2 regions of the Agromyces sp. NBRC 114283 genome follow, and region 1 is predicted to be linked to the other one. Evidence: riboswitches for the same ligand, from Rfam matches in the RefSeq annotation. Region 1 holds a riboswitch; the other holds the start of a gene.
The links. Region 1 has a riboswitch for thiamine pyrophosphate ahead of thiM (hydroxyethylthiazole kinase). Riboswitches for the same ligand answer to the same signal wherever they lie in the genome.

Region 1 (3,309 bases):
CGACGCGCTCGACGTGCGCACCACAACGAACCCGGACGTCGCCCCGCTGTGGTCCCGGCTCGTGTCGCAGTACCTCGGGAAGGACGTGCAGACGCCGTTCGGCGGGGCCGCCGACCCGTACTTCTTCGTCTACGACCGCGCGCACACCGACGGCGGCGCCGAGGACCGGATCGTGAGCGCACTCACCGCCCCAGTGGCGGCCGGCGCGCTCGCCGACCCGTCGGCACGCGCCGCGTACCAGGCGGAGGTCGCGGCGGTGATCGGCGACGGGAGCGCGATCGACGCGCTCAGCCAGTTCGCGTTCTACGACGACGTCGTCGACGCGAAGCACCTCGCCCAGTACCGCGGCGGCGAGGCCTACGGCCCGAACACGATCATCGACGAGGCCGACGCCGACTGGCGCATCCAGAACATCACCTACCCGGAGCTCGTGCACCTGCTCGACAGCGACGGCGACTACGTGCTGTTCTTCGGCGGGACGTGGTGCCACAACACCCGCGCCGTCGTGAAGGACGTCAACCGCCAGGCCGTCGCGAACGGGGTCGAGCGGGTCTACTTCTTCGACCTGCGACTCGACGGGGCCTCGGCGAACGACCTGCACATCCGCGACACGAACTCGGAGTACGCGCACCTCTACGGCGACCTCGTGACCACGTACCTGCCGAACCTCAAGACGCAGTACGTGCCCGGAGTGAGCGGGCAGGTCGACTACCGTCCGGGCGGCGACGCCGCCGCGGGGCTCGTCACCGCGAAGAAGCTCCAGGTCCCGTACGTGTTCGAGTACCAGCGCGGGCGCACGGTCGACGGGCAGGCCGCCCCGGTCGTGCGGGAGTGGATCCGCGACAACGGCGACGGCAGCTTCAAGGAGTACATGACCGAGTGGTGGTACGTGAACGACCGCGAGGGCCGCTTCGCCACCTCGCCTGACCCGGTGAAGCTCGCCGAGCAGCTCGCCTTCGCCGACGAGGCGATCGCCCAGCTCGACGCCTTCTTCGCGAAGGTCGGCACGGGCGACGGCACCGGCGGCCCGGGCCCGGTCGACCCCGAGCCCACCGACCCGACGACGGTGAAGGGCACCGTCGCCATCACCGGGCAGCTGCGCCCGGGCGGCACCGTGTCCGTCGTGGGCTCCGGCCTCGCGACCGGCACCGCGGGCTTCTCGGTCGAGCTGCACTCGGAGCCGCAGCAGCTCGGCACCGTCTCGACCGACGCGAGCGGGGCGTTCCGTCTCGCCGCGACGATCCCGGGGTCGACGCCGGCGGGTGCGCACACCGTCGTCGTGCTGATCAACGGCGTCACGGTCGCCTCGGTGCCCGTCACGATCACCGCGGCGGCCACCGGTGGCGGCACCGGTGGCGGGACCGGTGCGGGCACCGGCGGCGACGGGAGCGGCTCGGTGCGGGCCGGGGCGGATGCCTCGGGGCTCGCCTCGACCGGCACCGGGCTCGTCGACGTGCTCGGCTGGTCGGCCCTCGGACTGCTCGCGGCCGGCGTCGCGACGTTCCTCATCGCGCGCCGCCGCAGGGACCGGGCGGGCCTGGTCCGCTGATACCCCGGCGCGCGCGTCGCTCTCCCTTCGACGAGCTCAGGGAACCCTGGTCCGCTGAGCTCGTCGAAGCGCGTCCGGGCGCATCGCCTCCCTTCGACCGGCTCAGGGAACCAGGAAGTGACGTCTTCGCAGAGCCGGGGTAGGCTCGCCCACAGTGACACGGGGTGCCGCACGACCGCGGCTGAGAACACACCCGTCGAACCTGATCTAGTTCGGACTAGCGAAGGGATGTCGCGATGCAGACGCACGCCGCCATCGACCCTGCCCACCTCATCGACACGAGCGGCGAGCTGCTCGACCTCGTGCGATCGACGACGCCGCTGGTGCACTGCATCACGAACGCCGTCGTCACGAACTTCACGGCGAACGCCCTGCTCGCGATCGGCGCGGCCCCGGCCATGGTCGACCTCGTCGGCGAAGCCGGGCCGTTCGCGACGGTCGCGAGCGGCCTGCTCGTGAACCTCGGCACGCCGCAGCCCGAGCAGCGCGCCGCCGCGCGGGAGGCGGTCGCCGCCGCCCGCCAGGCCGGCACGCCCTGGGTGCTCGACCCGGTGGCGATCGGCGCGCTGCCGATCCGCACGGAGCTCGCGCACGACCTCGCCGAGCTGCGCCCGGCCGCGATCCGCGGCAACGCCTCCGAGATCCTCGCCCTCGCCGGCGTCGGCGCGGGCGGACGCGGCGTCGACGCCGCCGACGAGACGGATGCCGCAGCCGGGCCCGCCGCGGCCCTGGCCCGCCGCACGGGCGCCGTCGTCGCCGTCTCCGGGCCGGTCGACCTCGTGACCGACGGCAGCATCACGGTGCGCCTCGCGAACGGCGACGCGCTCCTCACCCGCGTCACGGGCGGCGGCTGCGCCCTCGGTGCGGTCGTCGCGGCGTTCCTCGGCGCCGCGCGCGCAACCGCGATCAGGCCCCTCGAGGCCGTCGCCGCCGCGCACCTCGCGTACACGGTGGCCGCCGAGCGCGCCGCCGGCGGCGCTGCCGGTCCGGGCAGCTTCGCCGTGCGGTTCCTCGACGCGCTCGCCGCGGTCGAGGCATCCGAGCTCCGCGCGCTCGCCCGCGTCTCGACAGGCGCGCCGCTCGGGGCCGCCGCGTGAGCGCGCGGCGCGCCCTCGACCTCTCGCTGTACCTCGTGACCGACGCCGCGCTCTGCGGCGAGCGCGGGGTCGCCGCGACCGTCGAGGCGGCCGTCGCGGGAGGTGCGACGATCGTGCAGCTGCGCGATAAGCACGCGAGCGACGAGGAGCTGCTCGCCCTGCTCGGCCGGCTCGACGAGGCCATCTCGGGCCGGGTGCCGCTCGTCGTGAACGACCGGCTCGAGCTCGTGCTGCAGGCGCGCGCGGCGGGCCTCCGCGTCGACGGCGTGCACCTGGGGCAGGGTGACGCGACCGCGCTGCGCGCGCGGGCCGAGCTCGGCCCGGACGCGATCGTCGGGCTCACCGCGAACACGCCCGCCCACCTCGCCGCGGTCGCCGCCCTGCCCGCGGGCACGGTGGACTACCTCGGCGTGGGCGTGCTGCGCCCGACCTCGACGAAGCCGGACCATCCCCCGGCCCTCGGCATCGCGGGCTTCGCCGGCCTGCAGGCGGCCGCGCGGGATGCCGTGGGCGCGCCGGTGCCCTGCGTCGCGATCGGCGGCGTCCGTGTGGAGGATGCCGCACCGCTGCGGGCCGTCGGCGCGGCCGGGCTCGCCATCGTCTCGGCGATCTGCGCGGCGCCGGACGCCCGACGGGCCGCGGCCGACTTCGCCGCCGCGTGGC
Region 2 (3,309 bases), 1.1 Mb from region 1:
GCATCCGCGAGCGCGTGCGGGCCGAGACCGGGCTCACCTGCTCGGTCGGCGTCGCGGCCTCCAAGTACGTCGCCAAGGTGGCCTCCGGTCGGGCGAAGCCCGACGGCATGCTCGTGGTCCCCGCCGACGAGACGGTCGCGTTCCTCCACCCGCTGCCGGTGTCCGCGCTCTGGGGCGTCGGCCGGGTCACCGAGCAGTCGCTCGCGAAGCTCGGTCTGCACACCGTCGGCGACGTCGCGGCCATGCCGCCCGAGGCGCTCGAGCGCGCGGTCGGGCCGGCGCTGGCTGAACGCCTGCTCCGCCTCGCCAACGGCGACGACCCGCGCGAGGTGTCGACGCACCGCGTCGAGAAGTCCATCGGGCACGAGACGACCTTCGGGCACGATCTCGCCGATCCCGCCGAGATCCGGCGTTCCCTGCTCGACCTCTCGGGCAACGTCGCGGTCCGGCTGCGACGGGCGGGCATGGTGGCCCGAACGGTCGTGCTGAAGCTGCGCTACGACGATTTCCGCACGATCACGCGCTCGCGAACGCTCGCCGAACCGACCGATGTCGCCCGTCGCATCTACGACGAGGCGGTCGAGGCGATGTCCGGGCTCGTCGGCCGGGGCGAGCGGGTGCGACTCATCGGGGTGCGGGGCGAGCAACTCCGGCCCGCGGACGGCGGCTTCGCACTGTGGGACCCCGACGAAGAGTGGCGCGATGCCGAGCGCACGATCGATCAGGTCGTGGCGAAGTTCGGCACGGGCGCGGTGAAGCCCGCGGCGCTCGTGGGGCGTGCGCCCGAGCGATCGGCGGCGGGCGCGCGATTCAGGCAGCCGCTCGAGGGCGGCGATCGCCCGGCTGACCACTGAAGCGGCGCACGCGGGCCGAGCGCAAGCCCTGGAGTCCGGTGGTCGGCGCGGGTACCGTGGTCGCATGGCTGAATTCGTGCTCGACCTCGCAGAGAACGTCGCCGGTGTCGGCGTCAAGACCTCCTACGGAGACGCCGTCGACCTCGACGGCACCACGGTGATCCCCGTCGCGCTGGGCTGGTACGGCTTCGGCGGCGGGTCGGGCACCGACGACGAAGGGCAGTCCGCCTCGGGCGGCGGTGGCGGCGGCGCATCCATTCCGCTCGGCGCATACGTCGCCCGCGGTGGCGGCGACGTCCGCTTCGAGCCGAACCTCATCGGCCTGCTGCTCGCCGCGACGCCCCTCGTCTGGGTCGCCGGTAAGGCGCTGAAGGGCGTCATCCGCGCGTTGAAGCGCTGAGCGACGCGCACGACGCACGTCGCGCCGCGATGACGTGCGACGACGCCGGTCGGCCCATGCCGGCCGGCGTCCGCGTATACTCGTGCTCGAACACGGGAGTCCGGTGAGCCGGGCTGAGAGGAAGGTGCTCCAACCTTCGACCGTCGAACCTGATCTGGGTCATGCCAGCGCAGGGAGATCGATCTCTTCAATCCCGTGCCGCTTTCCACTGAAGAAAGGGCACGTACAGTGCACGCGAACGCGAACCAGCAGTCCACCATCGAGCGGCCCGCCAAGCGGGCCCGCGACCTGCGCTGGCGGGTCGTCGACATCGTCGTCGCCGCCGTCATCGGCGTCGCGACGGGCCTCCTCTTCCTGCTCTGGAACAACCTCGGCTACGCCTGGTTCTCCGCAGCCGACGCCCTCACCCCCGGCCTCGGCGGCATCGCCGTCGGCATCTGGCTCATCGGCGGCGTCCTCGGCGGGCTCATCATCCGCAAGCCAGGTGCGGCGCTCTTCGTCGAGCTCCTCGCAGCCGTCATCTCGGCCCTCGTGGGAAACCAGTGGGGCATCGAGACGCTCTACTCGGGCATCGCGCAGGGCCTCGGCGCTGAGCTGGTCTTCGCGCTCTTCGCCTACCGACGCTTCGGCCCCGTGCCCGCGATCCTCGCGGGCGCGGCAGCCGGCGCCGCGGCCTGGCTGCTCGAGCTCTTCACCTCCGGCAACCTCCAGAAGTCGCCCGAATTCCTCGGCCTGTACTTCACCACGATCGTGATCTCCGGCGCGGTGCTCGCAGGCATCTTCGGCTGGATCATCGTGCGCGCGCTGGCCGCGACGGGGGCGCTCAGCCGCTTCGCCGCCGGACAGGACGTGACCCAGCGGGTATGAGTGGCACGGTGAGCGGGCGCGTAGCGCCCGCGGGCGTCGAGGCCCGCGGTTGGGGCTGGCGGCACGCCGGCCGCCGTCGCTGGGCGATCGACGGGCTCGACCTCAGCATCGCGCCGGGGGAGCGGGTACTGCTCGTCGGACCGTCGGGCAGCGGCAAGTCGACGGTGCTCCACGCCCTCGCCGGCGTGAACGGCGGGGCGGAGGAGGGCGAGTCCGTCGGCGAACTGCTCATCGACGGCCTCCACCCCGCCGATCGGCGTGGACGGTCGGGCCTGGTGCTGCAGGACCCGGACTCGCAGGTGGTGCTCTCGAGGCTCGGCGACGATGTCGCATTCGGCTGCGAGAACCTCGGCGTCGAGCGGTCGGAGATCTGGGCGCGCGTCCGGGCCGCGCTGGATGCCGTCGGCTTGCAGCTGCCGCTGGATCATCCGACGAGCCGGCTCTCCGGCGGGCAGAAGCAGCGGCTCGCCCTCGCGGGGGCGATCGCGATGCAGCCCGGCCTGCTCCTCCTCGACGAGCCGACGGCGAACCTCGATCCCGCGGGGGTCGCCGAGGTGCGCGACGCGGTCTCCCGCGTGCTCGATCGCACGGGGGCGACCCTCGTGGTCGTCGAGCACCGCGTCGATGTCTGGCACCGGCTCGTCGAGCGGATGGTGGTGCTCGGTCGCGACGGCCGGGTGATCGCCGACGGCCGGCCGGCCGAGGTGCTGGTGTCCGCGCGCACCGAACTGCTCGCGGCGGGCGTCTGGGTGCCCGGCGAGCCGCTCGAGGTCGGTTCGGCGCGCGCCGTCGCGAGACCGGAAGACGAGGCGCTGCTGCTCGGGCACGAGCTGACCATCGGCCGCTCCGCCGGCCGGCCCCTGCTCGCCGAGATCGAGCTGGCCATCCCGGCCGGCGCCTCGACCGTGCTCACCGGGCCGAACGGGGCGGGCAAGTCGACGCTCGCACTGACGATGGGCGGCCTGATCCGGCCGCTCGCCGGCCGGGTCGCCGCGGCGCCCGCCCTCGCGAGGGGGCTCGGCGCCGATCCGGCGGGCTGGCGCTCCCGCGAGCTGCTGAGTCGGATCGGCACCGTGTTCCAGGAGCCGGAGCATCAATTCGTCGCCCGGACGGTGCGGGCCGAGCTCGGTGTCGCGCTCCATGCGCTCGGCGCGAAGGACTCGGCGGCGCGCATCGATCCGGTGCTCG

Region 2: another riboswitch for thiamine pyrophosphate. It lies ahead of QSJ60_RS10315 (ECF transporter S component); the one in region 1 lies ahead of thiM (hydroxyethylthiazole kinase).

What each region holds. Positions count from the first base shown of each region.
Region 1 is NZ_BSQP01000001.1:1,072,384-1,075,692, reverse strand. Features, by position in the region: gene QSJ60_RS05120 (hypothetical protein) at 1-1,549, shown strand, start outside; TPP riboswitch at 1,700-1,795, shown strand; gene thiM (hydroxyethylthiazole kinase) at 1,786-2,646, shown strand; gene QSJ60_RS05110 (bifunctional hydroxymethylpyrimidine kinase/phosphomethylpyrimidine kinase) at 2,643-3,309, shown strand, end outside.
Region 2 is NZ_BSQP01000001.1:2,138,118-2,141,426, forward strand. Features, by position in the region: gene QSJ60_RS10305 (DNA polymerase IV) at 1-854, shown strand, start outside; gene QSJ60_RS10310 (hypothetical protein) at 919-1,254, shown strand; TPP riboswitch at 1,337-1,447, shown strand; gene QSJ60_RS10315 (ECF transporter S component) at 1,483-2,121, shown strand; gene QSJ60_RS10320 (ABC transporter ATP-binding protein) at 2,118-3,309, shown strand, end outside.